Regions from separate parts of the Modicisalibacter sp. MOD 31.J genome, predicted to be linked through region 4. Evidence: predicted binding sites of a transcription regulator. Region 4 holds the regulator's gene; each other region holds the start of a gene.
The links. The regulator sigma-54, encoded in region 4, starts transcription at its own class of promoters, with help from an activator protein. The targets are predictions, from matches to a motif close to TGGCACNNNNNTTGCTNT.
Positions count from the first base shown of each region.

Region 1: glnL (nitrogen regulation protein NR(II)) is a predicted target of sigma-54. The motif match lies at 1,911-1,928, and genes of this name have one in related genera.
Region 2: speB (agmatinase) is a predicted target of sigma-54. The motif match lies at 2,524-2,541, and genes of this name have one in related genera.
Region 3: KGR00_RS11330 (P-II family nitrogen regulator) is a predicted target of sigma-54. The motif match lies at 2,404-2,421, and genes of this name have one in related genera.

Region 1 is NZ_JAGXFF010000003.1:676,993-681,177, reverse strand. It holds gene glnG (nitrogen regulation protein NR(I)) at 1-745, opposite strand, end outside; gene glnL (nitrogen regulation protein NR(II)) at 833-1,873, opposite strand; gene KGR00_RS13670 (DUF4124 domain-containing protein) at 2,285-2,863, opposite strand; gene glnA (glutamate--ammonia ligase) at 3,047-4,185, opposite strand, start outside.
Region 2 is NZ_JAGXFF010000006.1:113,642-117,826, reverse strand. It holds gene secF (protein translocase subunit SecF) at 2-925, shown strand; gene KGR00_RS20310 (sigma 54-interacting transcriptional regulator) at 991-2,391, opposite strand; gene speB (agmatinase) at 2,623-3,537, shown strand; gene KGR00_RS20300 (YjiH family protein) at 3,604-4,185, shown strand, end outside.
Region 3 is NZ_JAGXFF010000003.1:148,039-152,223, forward strand. It holds gene KGR00_RS11315 (sodium:calcium antiporter) at 1-128, opposite strand, end outside; gene KGR00_RS11320 (YifB family Mg chelatase-like AAA ATPase) at 235-1,758, opposite strand; gene KGR00_RS11325 (accessory factor UbiK family protein) at 1,833-2,201, opposite strand; gene KGR00_RS11330 (P-II family nitrogen regulator) at 2,461-2,799, shown strand; gene KGR00_RS11335 (ammonium transporter) at 2,824-4,077, shown strand.
Region 4 is NZ_JAGXFF010000001.1:1,164,724-1,168,908, forward strand. It holds gene ptsN (PTS IIA-like nitrogen regulatory protein PtsN) at 1-324, opposite strand, end outside; gene raiA (ribosome-associated translation inhibitor RaiA) at 335-643, opposite strand; gene KGR00_RS05175 (RNA polymerase factor sigma-54) at 815-2,227, opposite strand; gene lptB (LPS export ABC transporter ATP-binding protein) at 2,393-3,118, opposite strand; gene lptA (lipopolysaccharide transport periplasmic protein LptA) at 3,151-3,666, opposite strand; gene lptC (LPS export ABC transporter periplasmic protein LptC) at 3,675-4,185, opposite strand, start outside.

The sequences.
Region 1 (4,185 bases), on a different contig from region 4:
GGGTGTCGGGCGGCATGTCGCCGATCTCGTCGAGGAACAGCGTGCCGCCGTCGGCCTGTTCGAAGCGCCCGCGACGCTGCGCGGTGGCGCCGGTGAAGGCGCCCTTCTCGTGGCCGAACAGCTCGGACTCCATCAGGTCCTTGGGGATCGCCGCCATGTTCAGGGCGATGAACGGGTGCGAGCGGCGCGGGCTGTGCTGATGCAGTGCCTGGGCGACCCGCTCCTTGCCGGTCCCGGACTCGCCGTTGATCAACACGGTGATGTGCGACTGCGAGAGCCGGCCGATGGCGCGAAACACCTCCTGCATCGCCGGCGCCTCGCCGATGATCTCGGTGGTCAGGCCCTCGGGCACCGCCGCCGGCGACTGACGTTCGCGGGCATGGGCCACCGCACGGCGTACCAGGGCCAGTGCCTCGTCGACGTCGAACGGCTTGGGCAGGTATTCGAAGGCCCCGCCCTGATAGGACGCCACCGCACTGTCCAGGTCGGAATGCGCGGTCATCACGATCACCGGCAGGTCGGGGTGGCTCTCGCGGAGCCTCGCCATCAGATCGAGGCCGTCCAGCCCCGGCATGCGGATGTCGGTGAGCAGCACGTCCGGCGGGTGGCGCAACAGGCTCTCGAGCGCGGTGTCGGCGCGATCGAAACTGGTCACTTCCAGGTCCGGCTGGGCGAGGGCGCGCTCCAGCACCCATCGTATGGCACGGTCGTCGTCGACGATCACGATACGAGCGACGTCAGTCATAAAGCCCTCCAGCGGGTAGCATAGGTTCGCCTCCGGCGAATGTCGCAAGATCAGCGCGTCCGGCGCTGCGTGTGCCTGCCGCTGCCATCAGTTCGCCTCCAGCGGAATCAGCAGGCGGAATTCGGTACAGCCGGGCTGCGAGTCGCACTCGATCAGGCCCTGGTGCTGGTGGAGGATCGACTGGGCGATCGACAGCCCCAGCCCGCTACCTTCGGCGCGCCCCGAGACCATCGGGTAGAACAGCGTCTCGCGCAACGTCGCGGGGATCCCCGGGCCGTTGTCGATGATCGCCACCTCGCAGACCAGCCGGTGGCGCTCCGCCCCCAGGGTGAACTGGCGCCGCGCACGGGTGCGCAACGTCAGCCGGGGCCGGGCGACGCCGCTCTCCTCCATGGCCTGCACGGCGTTGCGCGCGACGTTGAGTACCGCCTGGATCAACTGCGACTCGTCGCCGTTGAGATCGGGCAGGCTGGGGTCGTAGTCGCGCACGTAGTCGACCCGCGAATGCTCGGCCTCGAGCAAGGCACGCACCCGCTCGAGGACCTTGTGGATGTTGAGCGGCTCGTGGCGGACCATGTGGTTGGGGCCAAGCATGCGATCGACCAGATCGCGCAGCCGGTCGGCCTCCTCGACGATCACCCGGGTGAACTCGGCGAGCTGCGGGTCGGGCAGATCGCGCTCGAGCAGTTGCGCGGCACCGCGGATGCCGCCCAGCGGGTTCTTGATCTCGTGGGCCAGCCCCCGGGAGAGCACCTTGATGGTCTCCTGGCGACTGATCAGCGCCTCCTCGCGGGAGATGCGCATCAGCCGGTCGCGGGGCTCGATCTCCAGCAGCAGCTCGTCCTCGGCGAGCGGCGTCACCGTGAAGTCGACGGTGATCGATTCACCGCCGACCAGCAGCAGGACCGCCTCGCGCTGGGTGAAGGGGTGATACTCCTCGAGCGCCTTGGCCAGCACCTCGGCCACGGCGCCGCCCTCGCCCTCCAGGCATTCCAGCCGCAGGCCCTGGACGCGGCCCTGGCTGACCGCCAGCAGCGCCTCCGCCGCGGGGTTCAACCAGCGCACGCGCAACGCGTCGTCGAGCAGGACGACCGCGGTGGTGAGATTCTCCAGCAGGCGTTGATACATGGCTCGTTCCGACATTCCGGGACTCGTTAGCTGTCGATTTGCAAAAAGCGCGCCACTCTGCGAAAGACCGTAACGACGCGAGATCCGCGCCGCCGCCGCGCGCCGTTACGCACCATTATGGTGCATCAGGTCGAACCCTGCCGCGCCAGAATGGCACGCCCGGGCAGGCGTCGTCGGCACCCGGCGGCGTTGCGGCGGTGCAGCACGAGACGGCGAAGATGGCACGACGCGCCATGCCGGAACCCTTTTCCGGCCGGCGCGGTCGCCTCAGAGGGTGTTTACAAAGTCGGCGAGCGAAGGCAAGACAAGGCGAAATCGGCCGAAAAAGCGGAGTTTACAAGGGCTAAATGAGCATTTTTAGGCCGATTTTAACGCCGTATTGTCGAGCGCAGGCATTTTGTAAACACCCTCTCAGTTGGCGGGGTTGTTGGGGTTGGCGGGCAGATTAACGCTGGCACGCTGGACGTAGAGTGTCACCGGCGCACTGCGATGACGCACCTTGCCGTCGCCATCGAGCAGTTCGGCGCGCAGGGTGTGTTCGCCGCGATCCAGGTTGGTGAGCATGAAGGCACTGGTATGCAGGGCCGACTGGCTGACGTTGCCGTCGACGAGCAGGCGGACCTTGTGGTCCGGGCGCAGGTCGGGCTCGATATCGAGCATCACCTGGACGTTGCCGGCGGCGCCGGTGGGCAGGGTCTTGCCGTCCGGCGGCGAGGCGATGCGAAAGGTGGTATAGGGCATGAACGGCTGACCGATGGCTCGCCTCGACGACGACGTCTCGCGGCTCGGGGCCGCCGACGGCGTCGACGACGGACTGGCCGAGGGCACAACGGTCAGCGGCGCCAGGTCGACGCGCTGGGCGTCGTCCACCGGCCGGTCGGTGAAGACCACGTTGCCCTGGGCATCGGTCGTGCGATAGACCGTCGCCGCCTGGGCCATGCTCCATGCCAGCCCCATCACCAAGCCCACCGCGAGTAGACGCCGCATCATCGTCCCTGCCCTCTCTGCTCATTGTCCCGCCCGTACCGGCGCCGGACGGCGATCCTCCGGCAGTGTAACGCAAAACGCAAAAGGGGCCCGCCGTGGCGAGCCCCTTCGGTGCGGCTTGCGAGCAAGCCGGCGGAAGACGACCGGCACGACCCACGATAGACCATCGCGGGCCGGCCGAGGCCCTCAGCAGCTGTAGTAGAGGTCGAATTCGACCGGGTGCGTCGCCATGCGCAGGCGCTCGACTTCCTCGTCCTTCAGCTCGATGTAGGCATCGATCATGTCGTCGGTGAACACGCCGCCTTCGGTGAGGAAGGCACGGTCGTCGTTCAGGGCTTCCAGGGCCTGATCGAGGCTGTTGGCCACGGTCGGCACCTTCTTGCCCTCTTCCGGCGGCAGGTCGTAGAGGTTCTTGTCCATCGCGTCGCCCGGATGGATCTTGTTCTTGATGCCGTCGATGCCCGCCATCAGGATGGCCGCGAACGCCAGGTAGGGGTTGGCGGTCGGGTCGGGGAAGCGGCACTCGACGCGCTTGCCTTTCGGGCTGGACGTGTACGGGATGCGGATCGACGCGGAACGGTTGCGCGCCGAGTAGGCCAGCATGACCGGCGCCTCGAAGCCCGGTACCAGACGCTTGTAGGAGTTGGTCGAAGCGTTGGTGAAGGCGTTCAGGGCACGCGCGTGCTTGATGATACCGCCGATGTAGTAGAGGGCGGTCTCGGACAGACCGGCATAGCCGTCGCCGGCGAACTGGTTCTCGCCATCCTTCCAGAAGGAAGAGTGCACGTGCATGCCGGACCCGTTGTCGCCGACCAGCGGCTTGGGCATGAAGGTCGCGGTCTTGCCGTAGGCGTGGGCGACGTTGTGCACCACGTACTTGAGCTGCTGGACCTCGTCGGCCTTCTTGACCAGGGTGTTGAACTTGACGCCGATCTCGTTCTGGCCGGCGTTGGCCACTTCGTGGTGATGCACTTCCACCGCCTGGCCGATCGCTTCCAGGGTGTTGCACATCGCGCTGCGGATATCATGGAAGCTGTCCACCGGCGGGACCGGGAAGTAACCGCCCTTGACGCGCGGACGGTGGCCCAGGTTGCCGCCTTCGACGTTGGTGGCCGAGGTCGCCCAGGCGCCTTCTTCGGAGGTGATCTTGTACATGGCGCCGTCGATGTCGGCACGCCAGTGGACCTCGTCGAAGATGAAGAACTCGGGCTCCGGACCGAAGAAGGCGGTGTCGCCCAGGCCGGTGGAGTTCAGGTAGGCCTCGGCACGCTTGGCGATGGAGCGCGGGTCACGCTCGTAACCCTGCATGGTGGCCGGCTCGATGA
Region 2 (4,185 bases), on a different contig from region 4:
CATGAAATCCCTCGTCAATCGACAGCTCGACTTCATGGGTAAGCGCCATCTGGCGTTCTACTTCTCCGGAGCGCTGCTGCTGATCTCGATCGTCTCGCTGCTGTTCCAGCAGCTCAACCTGGGGCTCGACTTCACCGGCGGCACCCTGGTCGAGGTGCGCTACGCCACGGCCCCGGCCCTCGAGGCGGTGCGTCAGACACTGGAGAGCGCCGGCTTCAGCAACGTCTCGGTGCAGACGTTCGGCGCCCCCACCGACGTGCTGGTGCGCCTGCAGCAGGCCTTCGACCCCGGCGTCGGCAATCAGGTCACCAGCGTGCTCGCCCAGGCCGGCGGCAACGTCAGCCTGGTGCGCGCCGAGTTCGTCGGCGCCCAGGTGGGCGACCAGCTACGCGACCAGAGCGGTCTGGGCATGCTGGTGGCACTGGGCGTGGTGATGCTCTACGTGGCACTGCGCTTCCAGTACAAGTTCTCGCTGGGCGCCCTGCTCGCCCTGGTCCACGACGTGGTCATCGTGCTCGGCGTGTTCTCGCTGTTCCAGATCGACTTCGACCTGACGGTGCTGGCGGCGGTGCTGGCGGTGATCGGTTACTCGCTCAACGACACCATCATCGTCTACGACCGCATCCGCGAGAACATCCGCAAGTCGCGTACCGACGACATGGCGGCGATCTTCAACGACGCCATCAACCAGACCCTGGCGCGTACGCTCGCCACGTCCGGCACCACCCTGCTGGTGCTGCTGGCGCTGCTGCTGCTGGGCGGCGACATGATCCACAACTTCGCCCTGGCGCTGATGGTCGGCGTGGGGATCGGCACCTACTCGTCGGTCTACGTGGCCTCGGCACTGCTGATTGGCCTCAAGCTCCGCCGCGAGGACCTGATCCCGGCCAAGAAGGAGAACGCCGAGGCGGACGAACTGCCCTGAGCGACTCGCACCGCCCCCCGGCTCACGACACCCCGCTTCGGCGGGGTGTCGTCGTTTCGAACACGCTACCCGCCGCAGCGCAGGCCGTGCTTGCGCAACTTGCGCACCACGCTGGGCTGACTGATTCCCAGGCGGCGGGCGATGGCGTAGGTACTCTCGCCCGACGCGCACTGCGCGGCGAGTATCCGCCGTTCGTGGGTGGCCAGCGCCTGCCCGAGCGTTTCGCCCTCGGCCAGGCAAGCGCCCCCGACCTCGCGGCTCGGTTCCACCGCTACCCCCGGCGCCTCGGGTTCGCGATCGCCGGGGGCGCCGATCACGTCGCCCGGCGACGCCAGCCAGGCACGCTCCAGCCAGTTCTCCAGCTCGCGCACGTTGCCCGCCCACTCGTTGTCCATCAGCGTCGTCCAGGCCGTCGGGTGCAGCACCTTGGTGCGCGCATAGCGCTGGTTGAGGTGGCCCAGGCAGCGCTCGACCAGCGCCGGGATGTCCTCGCGACGCTCGCGCAGCGGCGGCAGGGTCACCGGGATGACGTTGAGCCGATAGTAGAGATCGAGCCGGAAGTCACCGCTCGCCACCCGCGCTTCCAGATCCTGGTTGGTGGCCACCACCAGGCGGAAGTCGACCCGCCGTGACTGGACATCGCCGAGGCGCGTCAGGCGGCCGTCCTGGATCACCTTGAGCAGCTTGGTCTGCATCGCCAGCGGCAACTCACCGATCTCGTCGAGAAACAGCGTGCCGCCATGGGCCATCTCCAGCACCCCCGCCTTGCCCTGACGCGCCGCGCCGCTGAAGGCACCGGGCTGGTAGCCGAACATCTCGGATTCGAACAGCGCCTCGGGAATCGCCGCGCAGTTGACGTCGATGAAGGGCCCCTCGCCGCGCTGACTCCAGCGGTGGAGCTGTCGGGCGAAGGCGGTCTTGCCCACCCCCGACTCGCCGAGCATCAGCACCGTGGCATCGGTGGGCGCCACGCGCTTGAGCAGCAAGGCGATCTCGCGCATCACCGCGCTGCGCACCTCGAGCGTGTCGAGGTCGAGCGCATCGTCCAGCGACGTGCCCGCGCCGCGCTTCAGGTGATCGCTGAAACGCTGCTGGAGCAGGCTGTACTCGTCCTGCAGCAACTGCAGGTCGGTAAGATCCATCGACCGCGAGACCACCCGCACCAGCTCGCCGTCGACGAACACCGGATAGGCTTCGGCGACGACCCGTCGGCCCGTCTCGGTCTGCTGCATCAGTTGCGCCGGCCGCCCGGTACGCAGTACCTCGAGGGTCACCGAAGGGCGCAGGACGCCGCGTTCGACCAGTTGCTGAACGGTGCTGGCGCGAAGTTCCTCGCGGCTCAGACCGTAGACGGCGGCACTGCCCGGGCTGACGTCGAGGATCCCCCCGCCGGCATCGACGATGAAGAAGTGGTCGTGGGCGGTCTCGACGATGGTATCGAGGATCGCGCGGTCGATGTCGGTCATGGCGGCTCGCTGCATCGCGGGTGATGCAACAGCGTATCAATGATTCATGAGCGTATCACCCGACGCCATCACTTGATTCAAAAACGCATCGCCCTGATCTCTAAAAGCCTTCGAAAACAGTTCATTACGAATTGGCACGCTTCCTGCTCCAGGGAAGGTGATCCACTCATTCGCGAATCAGGAGACCGCGTGAGCGACTCATCCTTCAACCAGCCGCTGGGCGGCAACGAGATGCCCCGCTTCGGCGGTCCGGCGACCATGATGCGCCTGCCCACCCAGACCGATGCCAGCGGCCTGGATGCCGCCTTCATCGGCATCCCCATGGACATCGGCACCTCCAACCGCCCGGGTACCCGCCTCGGCCCGCGCCAGATCCGCGACGAGTCGCGCATGCTGCGGCCCTACAACATGGCGACCCGCGCCGCGCCCTTCGACAGCCTGCAGGTGGCGGACCTCGGCGACGTGCCGATCAACACCTTCAACCTGCCGAAGAATCTCGACATCATCACCCGCTTCTACGACGACGTGCTGGTCCACGGCTGCGTGCCGCTGACGCTTGGCGGCGACCATACGCTGACATGGCCGATCCTGCGCGCCATCGCCGCCAGGCACGGCCCGGTGGGACTGATCCACATCGACGCCCATGCCGATGTCAACGAGCACATGTTCGGCGAGGAGGTCGCCCACGGCTGTCCGTTCCGTCGCGCCCAGGAAGAGGGGCTGCTCGACAGCGAGCGGGTCGTCCAGATCGGTCTGCGCGGCACCGGCTACGCCTCCGACGACTTCGACTGGTGTCGCGACCAGGGCTTTCGTGTGGTGACCGCCGAACAGTGCTGGTACCAGTCACTGGCACCGCTGATGGCCGAGGTCCGCGAGCGAATGGGCAACGCCCCGGTGTACATCTCCTTCGACATCGACGGCCTCGACCCCTCGGTGGCGCCGGGCACCGGCACCGTCGAAATGGGGGGACTCACCGCCGCCCAGGGCCTGGAGATCGTGCGCGGCGCGGCCGGGCTCAACGTGGTCGGCGGCGATCTGGTGGAGGTCTCGCCGCCCTACGACCCCAGCGGCAATACCGCGCTGATGGGCGCCACCCTGCTCTACGAGATGCTTTGCGTGCTGCCCGGCGTGGAACACCGCGACTGATTCGCTACGTCGCCCGGCTCCTCGAGGGTCGGGCCAACCCCATTACAAGACCAATAGAGCCCTCTCATGGCCGATTCCATCGAAACGACCCTCGCCACCCAGGCCGCGCCGCTGAGTCGCGCCGGTCTGCTGAAATTCCTGATTCCCTCGCTGCTCGGCATCGGCCTGTTCCTGGTGCCCTTCTCCACCGGCGATACCATCAATATCGGCATGGGCCTGATGGCCGACGGCCTCAAGGCGCTGCTCGGCGAGGCCCTGCCACCCATCGCCGTGGCGGTGCTGTGCCTGTCCATCGTGCTGACGCTGGTGGTCAAGCTCGCCAACCCGGGCTGGGCCCGCGAAGGCGCCCTGCACGAGCTGTTCGACGTCGCCCCGTTGTGGGTGGCCATGCGCGCCCTCGGCGCGGTCTTCGCGCTGATGACCTACTTCCAGGTCGGCCCCGAGGTGGTCACCGCGTCCTTTACCGGCGGCGTGATGCTCAATGACCTGGCCCCGGTGCTGCTGACCTTCTTCTTCTTCGCCGCCATCCTGCTGCCCTTGCTGGTCGACTTCGGCTTCATGGAATTCATCGGCAGCCTGGTGCGCACGCCCTTCCGCCGCATCTTCGGCCTGCCGGGACGCAGCGCCATCGACGCCACCGCCTCCTGG
Region 3 (4,185 bases), on a different contig from region 4:
CCGGTACGGTCGGCCAGGTCGTCGACGATATGGGTCAACCGGGTGCCGACCACGCCGATGACCAGCGAGCAGGCGACGAACAGGCCGATGCTGACGGCGAGCGGCTGGGACTCGAGAAATGCGATCATCGTCCACCCCGCGTCGACGGGCAGCGCCGTGGCAACGGATGGACGGGACAAAAGGACAGCTTCATTCAGGCCTCCCTGGCCAAAAGATGCGGGATCGACGGGGCATCTACACGGGCGGCTGCTCGGGGCCGCCGCGCAGGCGATCGAGCTGACGGTAACCGATGGCCTCCATCAGTTGGCCGCGCCCGGGGCGCGCTTCGCCGGCCAGATCGGCCAGCGTCAGTGCCACGCGCAGTACCCGGTGGTAGGCGCGCGCCGAGAGCTTCAGCCGCGTCAGCACGTCGGCCAGCCAGGCCCGCTCGGCGTCCGGCAGCGCGCAGGCGGTCTCGAGTTCGGGGCCCGGCAGTTGCGCGTTGAGGTGACCGCGCTGGCGCTGGCGTTCGCGGGCGGCGAGCACCCGCTGGCGCACCACCTTGGAACTCTCGCCGCGCGTGTTGGCGGTGAGTTGATCGGGCGGCAGCGCCGGGACCTCGACCTGCAGGTCGATACGGTCGAGCAGCGGGCCCGAGAGTCGCGCCTGGTAGCGCTGGACCTGGGCCGGTGTACACACGCAGGCCTGACGCGGATCGCCGAGGTGTCCGCAAGGGCACGGATTCATGGCGGCAACGAGCTGGAACCGCGCCGGGAAACGGCGCTGGTGGCTGGCCCGGGCGATGTGGATCTGCCCGGACTCCAGCGGCTCGCGCATCACCTCGAGCACGCTGCGATCGAACTGCGGCAGTTCATCGAGAAACAGCACGCCCTGGTGGGCCAGCGAGATCTCGCCGGGCCGCGGTCGCGAGCCGCCACCGACCAGCGCCACCCCGCTGGCGGTGTGGTGCGGCGAGCGGAATGGCCGCCGGCCCCATTCGTCGAGCAGGTCCATGCCGCACACCGAACGGATCGCCGCGACCTCCAGCGCCTCGTCCGGCGACAGCGGCGGCAGGATGCCGGGCAGACGGCTGGCCAGCATGGTCTTGCCGGTCCCCGGCGGACCGGCGAACAGCAGGTTGTGTCCGCCAGCCGCGGCCACCTCGAGGGCGCGCCGGGCCTGGTGCTGGCCGCGCACGTCGGCGAGATCGGCGCCCGGCGTCTCGGGCAGGGGCGGCGGTGAGGCCCGGTGCGCCGCGAGCGGTGCCTGGTCGAGCAGATGCGCCACCACCGCCCCCAGGTGCGCCGCCGGCCAGACCGTCAACTCGCCGGCCAGCGCCGCCTCGTCGGCATTGGTCTCGGGCAGCAACAGCCCGCGCCCCGCGGCCTTGGCCGCCAGCGCCGCCGGCAGGACGCCGGTCACCGGGCGCAACCGCCCATCGAGAGCCAGTTCCCCCAGGCATTCCAGGCCGTCCAGCGCCGCGACGGGAATCTGCTCGGAGGCCACCAGAATGCCCAGGGCGATCGGCAGGTCGAAGCGCCCGCCCTCCTTGGGCAGGTCGGCGGGCGCCATGTTGACGGTGATCCGCCGTGTGGTGGGGAAGTCGAAGCCGGCATTGAGCAGCGCGCTGCGCACCCGCTCGCGGCTCTCGCGCACCGCCGTCTCCGGCAGGCCCACCAGGGTAAGCCCCGGCAGGCCGTTGGAGAGATGCACCTCGACCAGTACTTCCGGGGCCTCCAGCCCCAGGCCGGCCCGCGTCCTGATGATGGCTAATGCCATGCCCCCTCCTCGCCCGACGACGTTGCAGACAAGGCCCAGTGATACAGATCGTTACGGCGACTGCAAGCCGAGCCTCAGCGCTCGGCGGTGTCGTCCGCGTCGTCGCGAGGCGACTGGGGCGCGGCGTCCTCGGGCTCCGGCGCCGGCGGAGCCGCGGTGTCGGCGGCCACCGCCGCCGGAGAGGCCGGCACACTGCTGTCGGCATCGAGCGAGGCCTCGAGGGTGGCGACCTGCTTCTCCAGGGCCTCGACCCGGGCCCGGGTGCGCTGCAGCACGTCCATCAGGATGTCGAAGTCCTCACGGGTCACCAGCTCCATGCGGTCGAAGGCACCGCGCATCACGTTGTGCACGTTGCGCTGGATCTCCTCGGGCGCATGGGAGGCGTCCTGGAGCCGTTCGCCAAGCTGCTGGGCGAGGCGGCTGATACGGTCGTTGCTGATCATCGTACTCTCCATGACTGGCCTTGAATGGCATCGAGTGCAGCATACGCAACGCGCCCGCGTCACGCATGCCCCATTCTGGCGCAAGGCGCCGAGCGTGGAGCACCATAACGGTGCGCTGCAGTGCAGCATACGCGCCCATCATTGCGCTCGACTGTCACGCCAACCTCCCTAGTCCTCTGTTTTTCAAAAAAAACCCGGTGGGTGGCATGGCTTGCGCTATGGAGTCATCAGGCGCAAGCCGACAACGGGAGACTTAGGGATGAAACTCATCACCGCCATTATAAAACCATTCAAGCTCGACGATGTCCGGGAGGCGCTGGCCGACAATGGCGTCCAGGGCATCACCGTCACCGAGGTCAAGGGATTCGGACGCCAGAAGGGTCATACGGAGCTCTACCGCGGCGCCGAGTACGTCGTGGACTTCCTGCCCAAGGTGAAGATCGAGATCGCTGTCGACGACGACCGTGTCGAGAGCGTGCTGGAGGCCGTGAGCAAGGCCGCCAACAGCGGCAAGATCGGCGACGGCAAGCTGTTCGTCACACCGCTCGACGACGTCATCCGGATTCGTACCGGGGAACGCGGGGCCGACGCCGTTTGAACGGCGCGGGATAGGAGATAAACAATGAATGATCAAGTCGTGGAATTGTCCTACGCGCTCGACACCTTCTACTTCCTGGTGATGGGTGCCTTGGTAATGTGGATGGCGGCCGGTTTCGCCATGCTCGAAGCGGGGCTGGTGCGCGCCAAGAACACCACCGAGATCCTCACCAAGAACATCGTGCTGTACGCCATCGCCTGTACCATGTACCTGCTGATCGGCTACCACATCATGTACTCCAGCGACAGCGGCGGCTTCCTGCCGAACCTGGGCTTCTTGCTGGGTGCCGAGAACAGCGCCGACGACGTGCTCGGCAGTGGCGGCGACGTCTATTATTCGGCACGCTCCGACTTCTTCTTCCAGGTGGTGTTCGTCGCCACCGCGATGTCGATCGTCTCCGGCGCCGTGGCCGAGCGCATGAAGCTCTGGGCCTTCATGCTCTTCGCCGTGGTCATGACCGGCTTCATCTATCCGATCCAGGGCTACTGGAAATGGGGTGGCGGCTTCCTCGACGCGGCCGGTTTCCAGGACTTCGCGGGGTCGGGCGTGGTGCACCTGTGCGGTGCCACGGCGGCACTGGCGGGCGTCCTGCTGCTCGGCGCACGCAAGGGCAAGTACGGCAAGAACGGCGCGATCTACGCCATCCCGGGCTCCAACCTGCCGCTGGCCACGCTGGGTACCTTCATCCTGTGGCTGGGCTGGTTCGGCTTCAACGGCGGCTCCGAGCTGATGGTCTCCAACGTCGGCGAGGCCAACGCGGTCGCCCAGGTCTTCGTCAACACCAATGCCGCGGCCGCCGGTGGCGTGATCGCCGCGATCATCCTGGCCAAGATCTGGTTCCGCAAGGCCGACCTGACCATGGCCCTGAACGGTGCCCTGGCCGGCCTGGTCGCCATCACCGCCGAGCCGCTGGCCCCCACCGCCCTGGGCGCCACCCTGATCGGCGCGGTCGGCGGGCTGCTGGTGGTCGCGGCCATCGTCACCCTCGACAAGCTCAAGATCGACGATCCGGTGGGTGCCATCTCCGTGCACGGCGTGGTCGGTATCTGGGGCCTGATCGCGGTGCCCTTCTCCAACGGCGACGCCAGCTTCGGCGCACAGTTGCTGGGCATCGTCTCGATCTTCGTCTGGACCTTCGTCGCCAGCCTGGTCGTCTGGGGCATCATCAAGGCGGTCATGGGCCTGCGGGTCAGCGAAGAGGAAGAGTACGAAGGGGTCGACCTGGCCGAGTGCGGCATGGAGGCCTACCCCGAATTTACCGTCAGCGGCAACAAGTAAGACCGCCGACGAACCGAGTGAGCTGGCGTGCTCCCCTGACCCCCTTCGGGGGGTCTTTTTTATTCCCTCAGCGAGCGGTGTATGCTTTACGGCAAGGCATCGACGCAA
Region 4 (4,185 bases):
TTCCTCGGGAACCAGCAGGACGAAGATCAGATCGACCGGCTCGCCGTCGACCGCATCGAAGTCGATGGGCTCCTGGAGCTTCAGAAAGCCGGCGATCGGGGCCTTGCAGTGCGGATTGCGCGCATGCGGAATGGCGACACCGTTGCCGATGCCGGTACTGCCCAGGCGTTCCCGTCCGATCAGCCGGCTGAAGACTTCCTGGCTGTCGAGGCTGGGCGTGTTCTGCGCGATGAAGGTACTGAAGAACTCCAGTACGCGTTTCTTGCTCCCCCCGGGCACCGCGAACAGGGTGCGCTCGGGGGGAAGGATGGCTTCCAGTGTCATGATGGAGGGGTCAGCGGGCGCCGGCGCCTTGCGCGCGGGCCTGGGCCTTCTCCTTGTGCTTGACGAGCTGGCGGTCGAGCTTGTCGGCCAGCGCGTCGATGGCGGCGTACATGTCCGCATTCTCGGCTTCGGCGTGCAGATCGGCACCGGCGGCGTGCAGGGTACAGGCGGCCTGTTGACGCTCCTTCTCGATCGACAGCGTCACCTGGGCCGTGGTGATGTTGTCGTAATGGCGTTCCAGCCGCATGAGTTTCTCGTTGACGTAGTCACGCAGAGCATCCGTCAGTTCGACGTGATGGCCGGTGATGTTGGCTTGCATGGGCACGCTCCTGTTACCGCGGGTGGTGGCTCGATTGTAACCCTTTTTGCAGCTTAGCAAACCCCCGCGGGATTACCCGAGAGGCAGGCGTGAAATTTGTCGTTCGCGGGCGGGCGTGTCGGCGGGGTGACGGGGAGCGGCACCTTCCCTGTGCCGGGCGGGACGCGGTGTTCAGGCGAGGCGCTTGCGCTCGCTGGAGGAGGGGATGCCCATGGCCTCGCGATACTTGGCCACGGTGCGTCGCGCGACCTGGATGCCGTCCTCGGCGAGCAGGTCGACCAGCTTGCTGTCGGAAAGCGGCTTGCGCGGCGGCTCCTCGCCGATCAGTTTCTTGAGCCGGGCGCGGATGGCGGTGCTGGAGTGCGCGTCGCCTTCGCCGCCGACGTGGCTCGAAAAGAAGTACTTGAGTTCGAAGACGCCGCGCGGGGTATGGATGAACTTCTGGGTGGTCACCCGCGAGATGGTCGATTCGTGCATCTCCACGGCCTGGGCGATGTCGGCGAGGATCAGGGGCTTCATGGCTTCCTCGCCGCGCTCGAGGAAGTCGAGCTGGCGCGTCATGATCTCGCGGCCGACCTTGAGCAGGGTGTCGTTGCGGCTCGACAGGCTCTTGATCAGCCAGCGGGCCTCCTGCAGGTGCTGCTTCATGAAGGTATTGTCGTCGCTCTTGTCGGCGCGGCGGATCAGGGCGGCGTAGTCGGGCTGGATGCGCAGCCGTGGCAGCGCCTCCGGATTGAGCTCGATGCGCCAGCCGTCGCGTACGCGACGGGCGAGCAGGTCGGGGATCACGTAGTCGCTGGCACTGTCGTCGAAGGCCTGGCCCGGGCGCGGGTCGAGCGCGCGGATCAGGGCGATCACCGAATCCAGCTGGTCGTCCTCGAGGCGCAGGCGCCGCTTGAGCAGCTTGCGATCGTCACCGGCGAGCGCTTCGAGGAACTGGCGAACCAGGCGCTTGGCCTGGGGCAGCAGCGGCGTGTCGTCGGGCAGGGTACCGAGCTGGAGCAGCAGGCACTCGCGCAGGTCGCGGGCGAACACCCCGGTCGGGTCGAACTGTTGCAGACGGTAGAGGACCTGCTCGACGTCGCTGGCGCGGAGTCCGGCGAGGCCCTGGGCGCGAAGTCCTTCGGCGAGGGTGTCGAGCTCGCCGTCGAGATAGCCGTCGGCGGTGATCGCGTCGATCAGGGTCTCGGCGATCAGCCGCTCGCGGGTGTCGAGATCGGCCATGTCGAGCTGCCAGAGCAGGTGGTCCTGAAGGCTCTCGCCGGCGGCGTTGCGGTCGAAGTCGGGGCCATCCTCGCTGCGACTGCCGGCCGGCGCGAGGTCCTGATAGGTATCGGACCAGTCGCTGTCGACGCTCAGTTCGTCGGGGATGTCCTGGCTCCAGTCATCCTCGGCCGGTTCGCTGGACGTGGTCTCGCCGAACTCTTCCTCCATCTCGAGCATGGGATTGGACTCGAGCGCCTGCTGGATCTCCTGGCGCAGGTCCAGCGTCGACAGCTGCAGCAACTGGATGGCCTGCTGCAGCTGTGGCGTCATGGTCAACTGGGTGCCGACCCGAAGCTGCAACGTGGGTTTCATAGCCATGGCGAAGAAGCGTCATCGAGAGAATTTGTCGACACGTTATCCTGACGCCGAAAGGCTTGCAAGCCTTAAAGCAATAACCGTGCCACTATTCCGGCGGCCGGCTAGCGGCGATGCCTTGCAGGACGCGGCGCCGAGGCAGGAGGGGCGGGACGGCGCCGGTCGCGACTACAGGCGGAATTCGTTGCCCAGGTAGACCTCGCGGACCTTCTTGCTGGCGAGGATCGCCTCGGCGCCGCCCTCGGCGATGATCTGGCCGTCGCCGACGATGTAGGCCTTGTCGCAGATATCCAGTGTCTCGCGGACGTTGTGATCGGTGATCAGGATGCCGATGCCCCGGTCGCGAAGCTGGCGGATGATGCCCTTGATCTCGCCCACCGAGATCGGATCGACGCCGGCGAACGGCTCGTCGAGCAGGATGAAGGCCGGTTCGGTGGCCAGCGAGCGGGCGATCTCCACGCGGCGGCGTTCGCCGCCGGACAGGCTCATGCCCATGTTGTCGCGAATGTGGTCGATGTGGAACTCCTCGAGCAGGTGCTCGAGCTGCGTCCGGCGGGCGGCCTTGTCGAGATCCCGGCGGGTCTCGAGGATCGCCATGATGTTGTCGGCCACCGAGAGCTTGCGGAAGATCGAGGCCTCCTGAGGGAGGTAGCCGATCCCCGCGCGAGCCCGGTGATGCATGGGCGCCCGGCTGAGGTCCTGGTCGTCGATCGCCACTTCGCCGGCGTCGGCGCGCACCAGCCCCACGATCATGTAGAACGAGGTGGTCTTGCCGGCGCCGTTGGGGCCCAGCAGGCCGACGATGCTGCCCTGACCGATGGTCAGGCTGATGTCCTGGACCACCCGGCGATTCTTGTAGCTCTTGGCCAGATGGCTGGCGGTGAGCGTCTTCATCGCGGACGATTCTCCTCGGTTGTCGGCGCTCGTCATTGCGACGACTTGGGGGTGAGGGTCATGCGCACGCGCTGGTCCTGGCTGCCCTGGGCGTTGGAGCGGGCCTGGACCTTGCGACTGTCGAGATAGTATTCGACATAGGCGCCGTTGAAGGTGTCCTTGGCCTGATGCAGCTCGGCGTGGCCGATCAGTTCGACGCGGCGCGCCCCGGCATGGTAGACGACGGTGTCGCCCCAGCCCTTGACCAGTTCGTCATCGGGGGCCGGGCGCTGCTCGAGGTAGGCGCGCTGCTGCTGGCCGGTGGCGGTGACCCGGGTCACTTCGCCCTGGTCGTTGCGTTCGATCTCGACCCGGTGGGCCTTGAGCACCATGCTGCCCTGCTGCATGTCGACGTTGCCGGTGTAGACGGCGGTGCCGGCGCGGTCGTCGAGCTCGAGGCGATCGGCGGCGACGTTGATGGGTTGGCTGGCATCGCTCTCCAGCGCCATGGCCGATGGCGCGAGCAGGGTCAGCGCGGTCAGGCCGAGTCCGGCGAGGTAGGCTCGCATGGGTATCCTCACTGTTGACTGATCGGCGGGTGAAAACCGTGGACGTCGCCGGCCAGGCGCAGTTGGCCGGTGTCGATCCAGGCGTCGAAGCGCTCGCCGCGGACCCGCTGGCGGTGCTTGTGAAGCACCGTCTCGGTGTCGCTCCAGGCGTGGCGCTGGTCGGCATCGTAGATCAGGGTCTGGCTGTTGATCCGCCACCCTTCACCGGGCGTCTGGAGCTGGGCGTCGCCGGTCAGGATCAGCGGGTTGCCGCCGGTTTCCAGCCTACCCTTGTCGGCGGTGGCGAACCAGACCCGGCCCTTGGCGTCGACGAGCCGCCCATCCGGGGTGTCGAGGCGGGTCACGTCGTCACCCGGGGTGTGCTCGAGACGCGGTGTGGCGAGGCGCTGGTAGGCCTGGCCCTGGCTGTCGAAGCGCGTCAGCTCGGCGTCTTCGAGGTAGTAGTCGGGCTCGCCGGTCTCGCCCTCGGGGACCGGGCCGGGCGGCGCGCTGCCGCGCTGTTCGATGACCGAGAGCACC